Regions from separate parts of the Paraburkholderia bengalensis genome, predicted to be linked through region 1. Evidence: riboswitches for the same ligand, from Rfam matches in the RefSeq annotation. Region 1 holds a riboswitch; the other holds the start of a gene.
The links. A riboswitch is a leader RNA that binds a small molecule or an ion and turns the genes downstream of it on or off. The one in region 1 is predicted to bind cobalamin.
Positions count from the first base shown of each region.

Region 2: it holds a riboswitch for cobalamin, as region 1 does, so the genes downstream of both, H3V53_RS07060 (TonB-dependent receptor domain-containing protein) here and cobG (precorrin-3B synthase) in region 1, are expected to answer to the same signal.

Region 1 covers NZ_JACFYJ010000043.1:40,369-44,868, forward strand. The annotation lists partial or broken gene cobJ (precorrin-3B C(17)-methyltransferase) at 1-319, opposite strand, end outside; gene H3V53_RS23710 (precorrin-2 C(20)-methyltransferase) at 316-1,071, opposite strand; gene H3V53_RS23715 (precorrin-8X methylmutase) at 1,072-1,698, opposite strand; gene cobG (precorrin-3B synthase) at 1,691-3,046, opposite strand; cobalamin riboswitch at 3,166-3,350, opposite strand; gene cbiE (precorrin-6y C5,15-methyltransferase (decarboxylating) subunit CbiE) at 3,434-4,500, shown strand, end outside.
Region 2 covers NZ_JACFYJ010000007.1:120,378-124,877, reverse strand. The annotation lists gene H3V53_RS07065 (FecCD family ABC transporter permease) at 1-553, opposite strand, end outside; gene H3V53_RS07060 (TonB-dependent receptor domain-containing protein) at 560-2,353, opposite strand; cobalamin riboswitch at 2,687-2,946, opposite strand; gene H3V53_RS07055 (hypothetical protein) at 3,168-3,530, shown strand; gene H3V53_RS07050 (cell division protein ZapA) at 3,527-3,841, shown strand; RNA gene ssrS (6S RNA) at 3,911-4,092, shown strand; gene H3V53_RS07040 (EVE domain-containing protein) at 4,197-4,500, shown strand, end outside.

The DNA.
Region 1 (4,500 bases):
CGCCGGACAATCCGCCGAGCAGCGGCACGACGGCGCTGCCGTCTTCGGCGACGGCCAGCACGGGCGGCTCGCTGCCCTTGTTCGCAAGCAGCGGCGCGAGGCAGCGGATCACGATGCCCGCCGCGCACAACGCGACGATCGGCGTGCCGCTCGCATACAGCTCGCGCAGATGCGCGCCGAGTTCCGTGTACGCGATATCCGCTTCGCCGACGCGGCCATGCAGGCCGTGCACTTTCGCGCCGTCGTACAGCGCCTGCAGGCGCCGCGCGGTGTGCTGCGCGCCGGTGCCGAGTATCACGACGGCGGGCGGCGTCGTCATCCTTGCCATTTTTCCCCCGGCACGACGAGCAGCGAGAAGTAGGGCGACGCCATCGGGTCGACGTCGGCGAGGGGCACGATGCGCTGGTTCGTCATCGTCGCGCGTTCGACGTAGAGCGCGCGATCCGCCAGCCCGAGTTCGTCGAGCACACGGCGCACCTTGTCGAAGTTGCGGCCGAGCTTCATCACGACGGCAGCGTCGGCATCGGCCAGACGCCGCTTCAGTTCGTCTTCGGGCAGCACGCCCGACAGCACCGACAGCGTCTGATTCCGGTAGACGAGCGGCTGGCCCAGCACGGCGACGCCGCCGAGCATCGAGCAGACGCCGGGCACGACTTCGGCGTCGAAGCGCGGCGACAGCCGGTTCGCGAGCCGGTCGTGCAGGTACATGTACGAGCCATAGAAGAACGGGTCGCCTTCGCAGATCACGGCGACGTCGCGTCCCGCGTCGAGATGCGCCGCGACCACTTCGGCCGCTGTATCGTAGAAGTCGGCAATGATCGCTTCATACGACAACGGCGGTTCGAGCGCTTCCGTCGTCACGGGATAGACGAGCGGCAATTGTTCCTGCTCGCTCGACAGATGCGATTCGATGATCGAAAACGCGTTGCCTTTCTTGCCCTTCGCGACGAAATACGCCACCACGTGCGCCGATTTCAGCAGACGCAGCGCCTTCACGGTGATCAGTTCCGGGTCGCCGGGACCGACGCCGAGTCCAAAGAGCCGTCCGCGCATGACGTTCTGTTTGGCCATTTATTCTTCCTCCGTGGCCAGTGCGTTGATGGCGGCCGCCGCCATCGCGCTGCCGCCGCGCCGTCCGTGCACAGCGACGAACGGCACGCCGCGGCTGTCGGCGGCGAGCAGCGCCTTCGACTCCGCCGCGCCGACGAAGCCCACGGGAAAGCCGAGAATCAGCGCCGGCCGCGGCGCGCCCGCGTCGAGCATGTCGAGCAGATAGAAGAGCGAGGTGGGCGCGTTGCCGATCACGACGACGCTCCCCGCCAGATGCGGCCGCCACAGCTCGAGCGCGACGGCCGAGCGCGTGTTGCCCAGCTCGCGCGCCAGCGCGGGCACGCGCGCGTCGCCGAGCGTGCAGATCACTTCGTTGTTCGCGGGCAGGCGCGCGCGCGTGATGCCTTCGGCGACCATGCGCGCGTCGCAGAGGATCGGCGCGCCGTTCGCGAGCGCGTGGCGTCCGGCTTGGCCCGCGCCGTCAGAAAAACGCAGGTCGCCGACGATATCGACCATGCCGCACGCGTGGATCACGCGCACGGCAAGCTTTTCGAGGTCGGCGGGAATGTGCGAGAGGTCGGCTTCCGCGCGTATCGTCGCGAACGACTGGCGATAGATTTCCTGTCCGTCGCGGATGTATTCAGGCATCGAATGGCTCATCAAAAGAGGGCGGCGCGGACCCGTTCAATGCCGTCGCCGCTTCGTCGATCGTCAGGCCGCGCGCGACGGGACGGCCGAAGCCGGCGGGATCACGCGGGTCTTGTGTGTGGTAGAGGTCATAGCGTTCGCCGCCGACGGCGAGCAGCGTGTACGGCGCGCGATGCGCGGCCGCGCACGATCGCGCGCAGCCGCTCAGATGCACTTGCGTGCGGCCGGGCACGTGCGGCGCGAGCGTCGCTGCGTCGGCTTTCACGTCCGCCAGGCTTTTCGCGCAGCCTGTCGAACCCGCGCAGGCGATCACCCGAGTCAGCGGATCGCATGTCGTCGTGGCGAGGCCGAGGGCGGCGAGTGCGTGCAGCGTCGCATCGACGTTTGCGGGCTCGATGTCGGTCAGCAGCACGCCTTGCCACGGCGTCATGCGCAGCGTCGCGCCTTCGTTGTTGCGCACGATGTTCGCGAGTCCGCGCAAGGTTGCGCTTCGCATGCGGCCCAAAGCAGGCTGCCCGCCCAAATGCAGGCGGGTTGCGTCGCGCTGCGCGTGCGCGCCGAGTCTGCGTGACGCGTCGGCGGGCTCGCGGCGCCAGTTCGCGACGTATGCGTCGCGTAGCAGCCGAACGCTGGTCTTGCGCGCGGCTTGCGCCAGCACGCTTTCAGCGGCATGCGTGGCGAGCACATCGCGCATGCGCGTGTGGCCGGGCTGCGCGAGATCGAGAAACGTGTGCACGAGTGCTTGCGTCAACGGCACGATGTGTTCGGGCGCGACGGCGGCCAGCGCGCCCGCGTGCCGCGCGTCGACAGGCGGGCAGCCCGCGAGACCGAACCCGACCAGCACGTTGTCGTGCGCGGGATGCCGCAGCGCGGAGAACCAGATGTCGTGGGGATGATCGAGCATCATCAGACGCTCGCCGCCGTCGAGCAGCAGCGCGAATTTCGCCGACAGCGCCGCGAAGCGCGCATCGCCTTGCAGCAGGGCGAGAAGTTCAGCGGCAAGCCCAGCCGTGTCGAACAGCGCGTGCGCATCGCGGCCCGCGGCGGGACTGATCATCACGTTGCGCACGTCGTCGGCCAGCGCGTGAGCGTGTGCCTGCGGGCCGAGCCCGGCCGCGAGCAGCGCGGCGATCAGCGCGTCTTCGCGACCCGGCTTCACGCCGCGCAACTGAAGGTTCGCGCGATTGGTCACGTCGACGACGCCCGACGCGTGCGCGTCGATGGCGTCGGCGATGGCATCAGCCTGCGACGCGCCCAGTGCGCCCCCCGCGAGCTTCACGCGGCAGATGCCGCCGTCGAGCGCGGGCACGATGCGCAACAGCCCCGGGCAGGCGGAAGGGCGCGGCATGCAGGCATCGGACGAACGGAAAGCTGGGCTCAAGACATCACCGGGTTAGGGTCGCGCGACGGCCCGGGCGTCTCGGATGAGAGCGGCACGGCATCGGTACACCCCGCCCGATGTGGCTGGCACGAACTGGTTGGCCGGCAGGTATCTGGCTGGCAGCACGTCGACGCCCGCGGTCCAGTCGATGCCCGGGGCGCGCGCTGGCGTGGACTTGCTGCATACAGTTGCGGGGGCAGCCACAATCATCGGCGATCCGTGTTGTGTTCCCTCTTGGGCCCCGAAAGGCACCGGCGAACGGGTATTATGCCTTTTTTCGAACAGCACAACGATGCCGCGGCCTTTGAATACAAGCTGCCGCGGCGTTATCGAGATTCAAATGAGGATGGACGCATGCCGGCCTGGCTGACCGTGGTGGGAATGGGCGACGACGGTTTTGCCGGCCTCGGAAAGGCGGCGCGGCGCGCGTTGATCGACGCGCGGGTGATCTACGGCGGCGCGCGGCATCTGGCGATGCTGCCCGTGTGCCTGTCCGCCGCGCGCGAGCCGTGGCCGCAGCCATTCGACATCGCGCCCGTGCTCGCGCGGCGCGACACGCCCGTGTGCGTGCTGGCGAGCGGCGACCCGATGTTCTACGGCGTGGGCGCGACGCTCGCGCGCCACGTTCGCACCGACGAACTGCGCGTGCTGCCCGCGCCTTCGTCGGTGTCGCTCGCGGCGGCGCGCCTTGGCTGGCCGCTGCAGGATGTCGCGACGGTCTCGCTGGTCGGCCGGCCGCTCGCGGCGTTGCAACGGCATTTGCACGACGGCGCGCGCGTGTTCGTGCTGAGCGCCGATGGCGCAACGCCCGCCGCCGTCGCCGCGTGGCTCGCGCAATGCGGCTTCGGCGCGACGCGCATGATCGTGATGGAGCATCTGGGCAGCGCGTCCGAACGCCTGATCGACGGGCGCGCCCACTCGTGGGAGATCGGCGGGACGGCGTCGCTGAACGTGATCGCGCTCGAATGCGCGCGCGATGCATCCGCGCCGCGCCTTGCGCTCACGCCGGGCTTGCCCGACGACGCGTTTCGCCACGACGGCCAGCTGACCAAGCGCGACGTGCGCGCGCTCACGCTAGGCCGTCTCGCGCCTGCGCCGGGCGAACTGCTGTGGGACGTCGGCGCGGGGTGCGGGTCGATCGGCATCGAATGGATGCGCGCGCACCCGGCGTGCCGCGCAATCGCGATCGAAGCGAATAGCGAGCGGCAGCGCTTCATCGAACACAATCGCGAAGCGCTTGGCGTGCCGAACCTGCAATTGATCGCGGGCAATGCGCCCGATGCGCTGGACGGCTTGCCCGCGCCCGATGCGATTTTCATCGGCGGCGGCGTGACGGTGCACGGCGTGCTCGACGCGTGCTGGCACGCGCTGAAAAGCGGCGGACGCCTGGTCGCGAACGCCGTCACGCTTGAAGGCGAAGC
Region 2 (4,500 bases), on a different contig from region 1:
GCGTGATGATGGCGCCCCACCCCGCCGCGATCACGGCGCCCGTCAACAGAAGACGCGGCGAGGCGTCCTGCGGCTCGCCGCGCCACAGCGCGCCGCGCGCGAGACCGAGCACCAGCACGATCGACACGAATGCGCCCGCGAACGCCGATGCATCGACGATCCACCACGCGCAGCCCGCGATCATCGCCAGCAGCGCGAAACTCGCTGCGCCGCCCGATACGCCGAGCACGTATGGCTCGGCCAGCGGGTTGCGCAGCAACACCTGCAGCAGCGCGCCTGCGAGCGCAAGCAGCGCGCCGCAGCCGAAGCCCGCCAGTGCGCGCGGCAGGCGCAGCGTGCGAACGATCTGCTCGGCGAGATCGGCGGAGGTGTCGTGGGACGGCAGCAACGCGTCCAACACGCGCAGCGGCGCGATGCTCACGCTGCCCAGCGCCAGCGACGCGACGAAGACGACGAGCGCGGCCGCACCGAGCGCCGCCCAGATCGCGAGCGCGCGCTTCGCGCTCATGCCTTGCGCGAGCGGCACCCGCGGACGTTGTGCGAAGCCGTTCATCGCGCGTTACAGCTGCTGCCAGCCGAGCGTGAGATAGGCGCCGCGCCGCGGCGTGTTGTACGTGTAGGCGAGTTCATAGTCCTTGTCGAACAGGTTCTGGATTTGCGCGGCCACGTACCATGCCTTCGTGATGTTGTAGCGCGCCGACAGACTCACGATGCCATATCCGCCGAGCGGCGCGCCGCTGTCGTCGCGCTCGCCGCTCAGGAGCCACTCGCCGCCCACGCGCCATTTGCCGACGGACCGGTTCGCGGTGAACGACGCAAAGCGGCGCGCGCGCCGGTTCAGCTCGGTGTGCGTGTCTTCGTCGACGGGATTCTGGAACGTCACCGCCGCGCGCACGTCCGTCTTGCCGACGTGACCCGCCCACGACCCTTCGATGCCCTGCACTTTCGCATGCCCCACGTTCTGTGCGACATAGATGCCGGGCGTGGTCTGCACGTAGTCGATCAGGTTCGTGTAGCGCGTCTGGAAAGCGGTGAGCTTCAGGAGACCCAATGCATCGGATGCGTATTGCAGCGCGGCTTCGACGGAGTGACTTTGCTCTGGCTGGATCAGCGGATTGCCGCTGCTCGGGTAGTACAGATCATTGAAGCTCGGCGCGCGAAACGCATCGGACCAGCTTGCAGTCACCTTCCAGTGTTCGTCGAAGTCGTAGCCATAGCCCAGATAGTAACTGTTGGCCCCGCCGAAATCCGAGTACTGGTCCCGCCGCACGTTCGCCTGGATCTGACTGCCGCCGAGGCGCCCCGTGTAGCCCGCAAACGCCGAATTCACGTGACGATCGGGCGCGCTGTACTGGTTCGAGTCGAGCGTCTGGTCCAGATGCTCGTAGCCGAGCTGCAGCTTGTGATCGCGTGCGATCGTGAAATCGTTCTGCCACGTGTATTGACGGTTGTCCGAATCGTAGCGATACAGATAGTCGCCATTGAGCGCCGTGTTGCTGCGATCGTTGCCCGCCGCGACGACCAAGCGCGTGGTCCACGCATCGGTGAGCTTGCCGTTCGCGAACACCGAGGCCGTCTGCACCTTGCTGTGCAGATTGTTGAGATTGGTGGGCAGACCGAACGGATCGTCGAAGCTGTCGGTGCCGTTCGACTGGAAATAGCGCACGCCGACGTCCCACGCGTCGGTCAGCTTGTGGCGCAGCGACGCGCTCACACTCTCGTTGAAGTAGCCGTTTGCATTGGGATTGACGCTCGCGAGCGCGGGGTCGATCGACGAGAAGCCGTCCGTCTTCGCGCGTGCGAGCGTGATGCTGAAGGTCGTGCGGCCGTCCTTGTCGAGCGCGCCGTCGACACCCGCCGCCTGGCGCTGCGTGTGATAGCTGCCGTACTCCACGTCGAAGTGAAAACGCGGCGGATGATTGCCGCCGTTCCTCGTGAACACTTGCACGACGCCGCCGATCGCGCCCGAGCCGTACAGCGCCGACACATTGCCGTTCACGACTTCGACATGATCGATCTGGTCGAGCGGAATCTGTTCGAGCTGTGCGTTGCCCTGGCTCACCGAGTCGACGCGCACGCCGTCGATCAGCACCAGCGACTGCGTCGCCGATGCGCCTCGCAGGAACAGACTCGAGGTCGCGCCCGGGCCGCCGTTGCGCACGATCTGCGCGCCCGGTGCTAACTGCAGCAGGCCGGGCAGATCGCGCGCGGTGGTGTCGGCAATGTCCTGTGCGTCGAAGAGCGTGGTCTGCGCAATGGCATCGGCGAGACGCTGCGCGCGACGGTCGGCCGTCACGACAATAGGCGACAGCACGGACGCGCTGGCCGGCGCGTCTACGTCAGACGGGAGCATGTCCGATCGCTGCGCGGATGTGGCGGATAGGCCCTGAGGGCCGGCTTCGTGAGCGGCTTCGTGAGCGGCCTCATGAGCGGCCTCATGAGCGGCCTCATGAGCGGTCGACTGGGCATGAGCGGCAAGCGGCATCGCGCTGGCAGCGTACGCAAGGACGCCCAGCGCGGCGAGCGGGGCGCGGGCGTAATCAATCAAATGCGCAGAGAAATACGCGGAGAAACGCGCGGCAAAACGCGCAGTCGGACGCGTGGCATGCATCGGGATGAGCATCGAGAAAGTCCTGTGGGCCTGTGCGCGGCCCGCTCCTCGTGGGCCGATGCCTGTCAAGGAGCGACGCGCTCCAGGCCTCCGGCCGGTATCCGGGCTGACGACTGGCCGACCCGCCTTCCCGCGCATGACGCACAGTGGCTTGCCGCACGACGTTCGACACCTTGGCTCGATGCGTGCATGAGTCGACCTGCAGAAACTGCGGTCGTTGTACCGTTGCGAGGACAGCGCAGGTTGGCTCGTCCGGGCGGACTTCGCTCCCTGCTTCCCGTTTAACTGCGCGCGGCGCGATACCGCGCGCGGGCACCTGAGTGGGCGCCAGTGTAGAAGTGGCGGATGCACGCGTCAAGAAACGCGGCACATCGCATGCATCCCGAACATCGGACTGTTGAAAAAGCCCCTTTTTTAGGGGCGAAAATGCGTGCCACGCGGGCACGCACCTGGATATTGCGGAATTAAGGCGCTAATGTTACGTCTCGAAACGAGACAAATGTCCGAGCGTGCGACATTCCGCGCTAGAATGCCATGTCTTTAGAGGACGCAGCACATGCTCACCGAACTCGAAACACTGTCACAGAACATTGGCCGGCTGATCGAGATCAGCCAGCGCTATAACGAAGCTCGCCTCGCGCTCGAAGAACAGCTCGCACAAGCGCGCGCCGAATGCGAGTCGACCCGCGCAGAACTCGAACAGGCCCGTGAAGAACGCAACGCATTGCAGGCGGAGCGCGATGCGCTGTCTGCGAAGATCGACGACGCCCAGGTGCGTCTGAACGCGATCCTCGAGAAATTGCCGCGCGCCCGCGCTCACGAGCCTGACAATCAACTCGATCTCCTCGCGCCCGAGCAGCACGCGCAGGCCAATCACGACGCGAACAACGACGCGACCCGCCACGGAGAAAATGCATGACCACGAAGCAGATCGAAGTGTCGATCCTCGGCCAGCCCTATCGCCTCGCGTGCTCGCCGGAAACGGAAGCCGCGCTGCTCGAAGCGGTGGCGCGCGTGGACGCCGAGATGACGAAGATCCGTGCCAGCAGCAACGTACGCGGTCAGGACCGCATCGCCGTGATGGCGGCGCTGTCGCTGGCATCGGAACTGCTTAGGCTGCAAGCCAGCGTGCGACACGGAGAATCATTTCCCGCCGAAGAAATCCGGCGTACAATGCACCAGATGAATGAGCAGCTGGGCACTGTGATTCAACAGTACAGCGTGCAGTAAAAAAATTCTGACGGGCTTGATTGCATTGCGGTCAGGTTCATGTGGTAGATGTAGAGCAAACGTTTTTCAGCTTCCCTGCCTGGTTCGCCAAGGTCATATATTCCTTGAACCAATGCTATATGCACGGTTGCGGAAATTTGTAGCACGGGCGTGCGCGTCACTCAGTCTGATGTACCCGAAGTGCTGCTAACTGCGACCAATTCTGAACCTCAGGTTCAGGATGCCGGCCTAGCGGCTAAGGCGGGGACCCATACGAACGGCATCGGACTTATCCGATGCCGTTTTTCTTTGCGTGCACGGTTGTCGCACAGCACTGCTCGACGAATCATTCCCACACTTCACGTTCAATCGACTCATGCGCTACTGGCTGATGAAGTCCGAACCGGACGAAGCGAGCATCGACGATCTCGCGAATGCGCCGCAGCGCACGCTACCGTGGACAGGCGTGCGCAATTATCAGGCGCGTAACTTCATGCGCGACATCATGAAGATCGGCGACGGCGTGCTGTTCTATCACTCGAGCTGCCCTGAGCCGGGCATCGCAGGCATCGCCGAGGTGTGCTCGACGCCCTATCCCGACCCAACGCAGTTCGATTCGAAGAGCCCGTACTACGACGCGAAGTCGTCGCAGGAAACGCCGCGCTGGACGCTCGTCGATG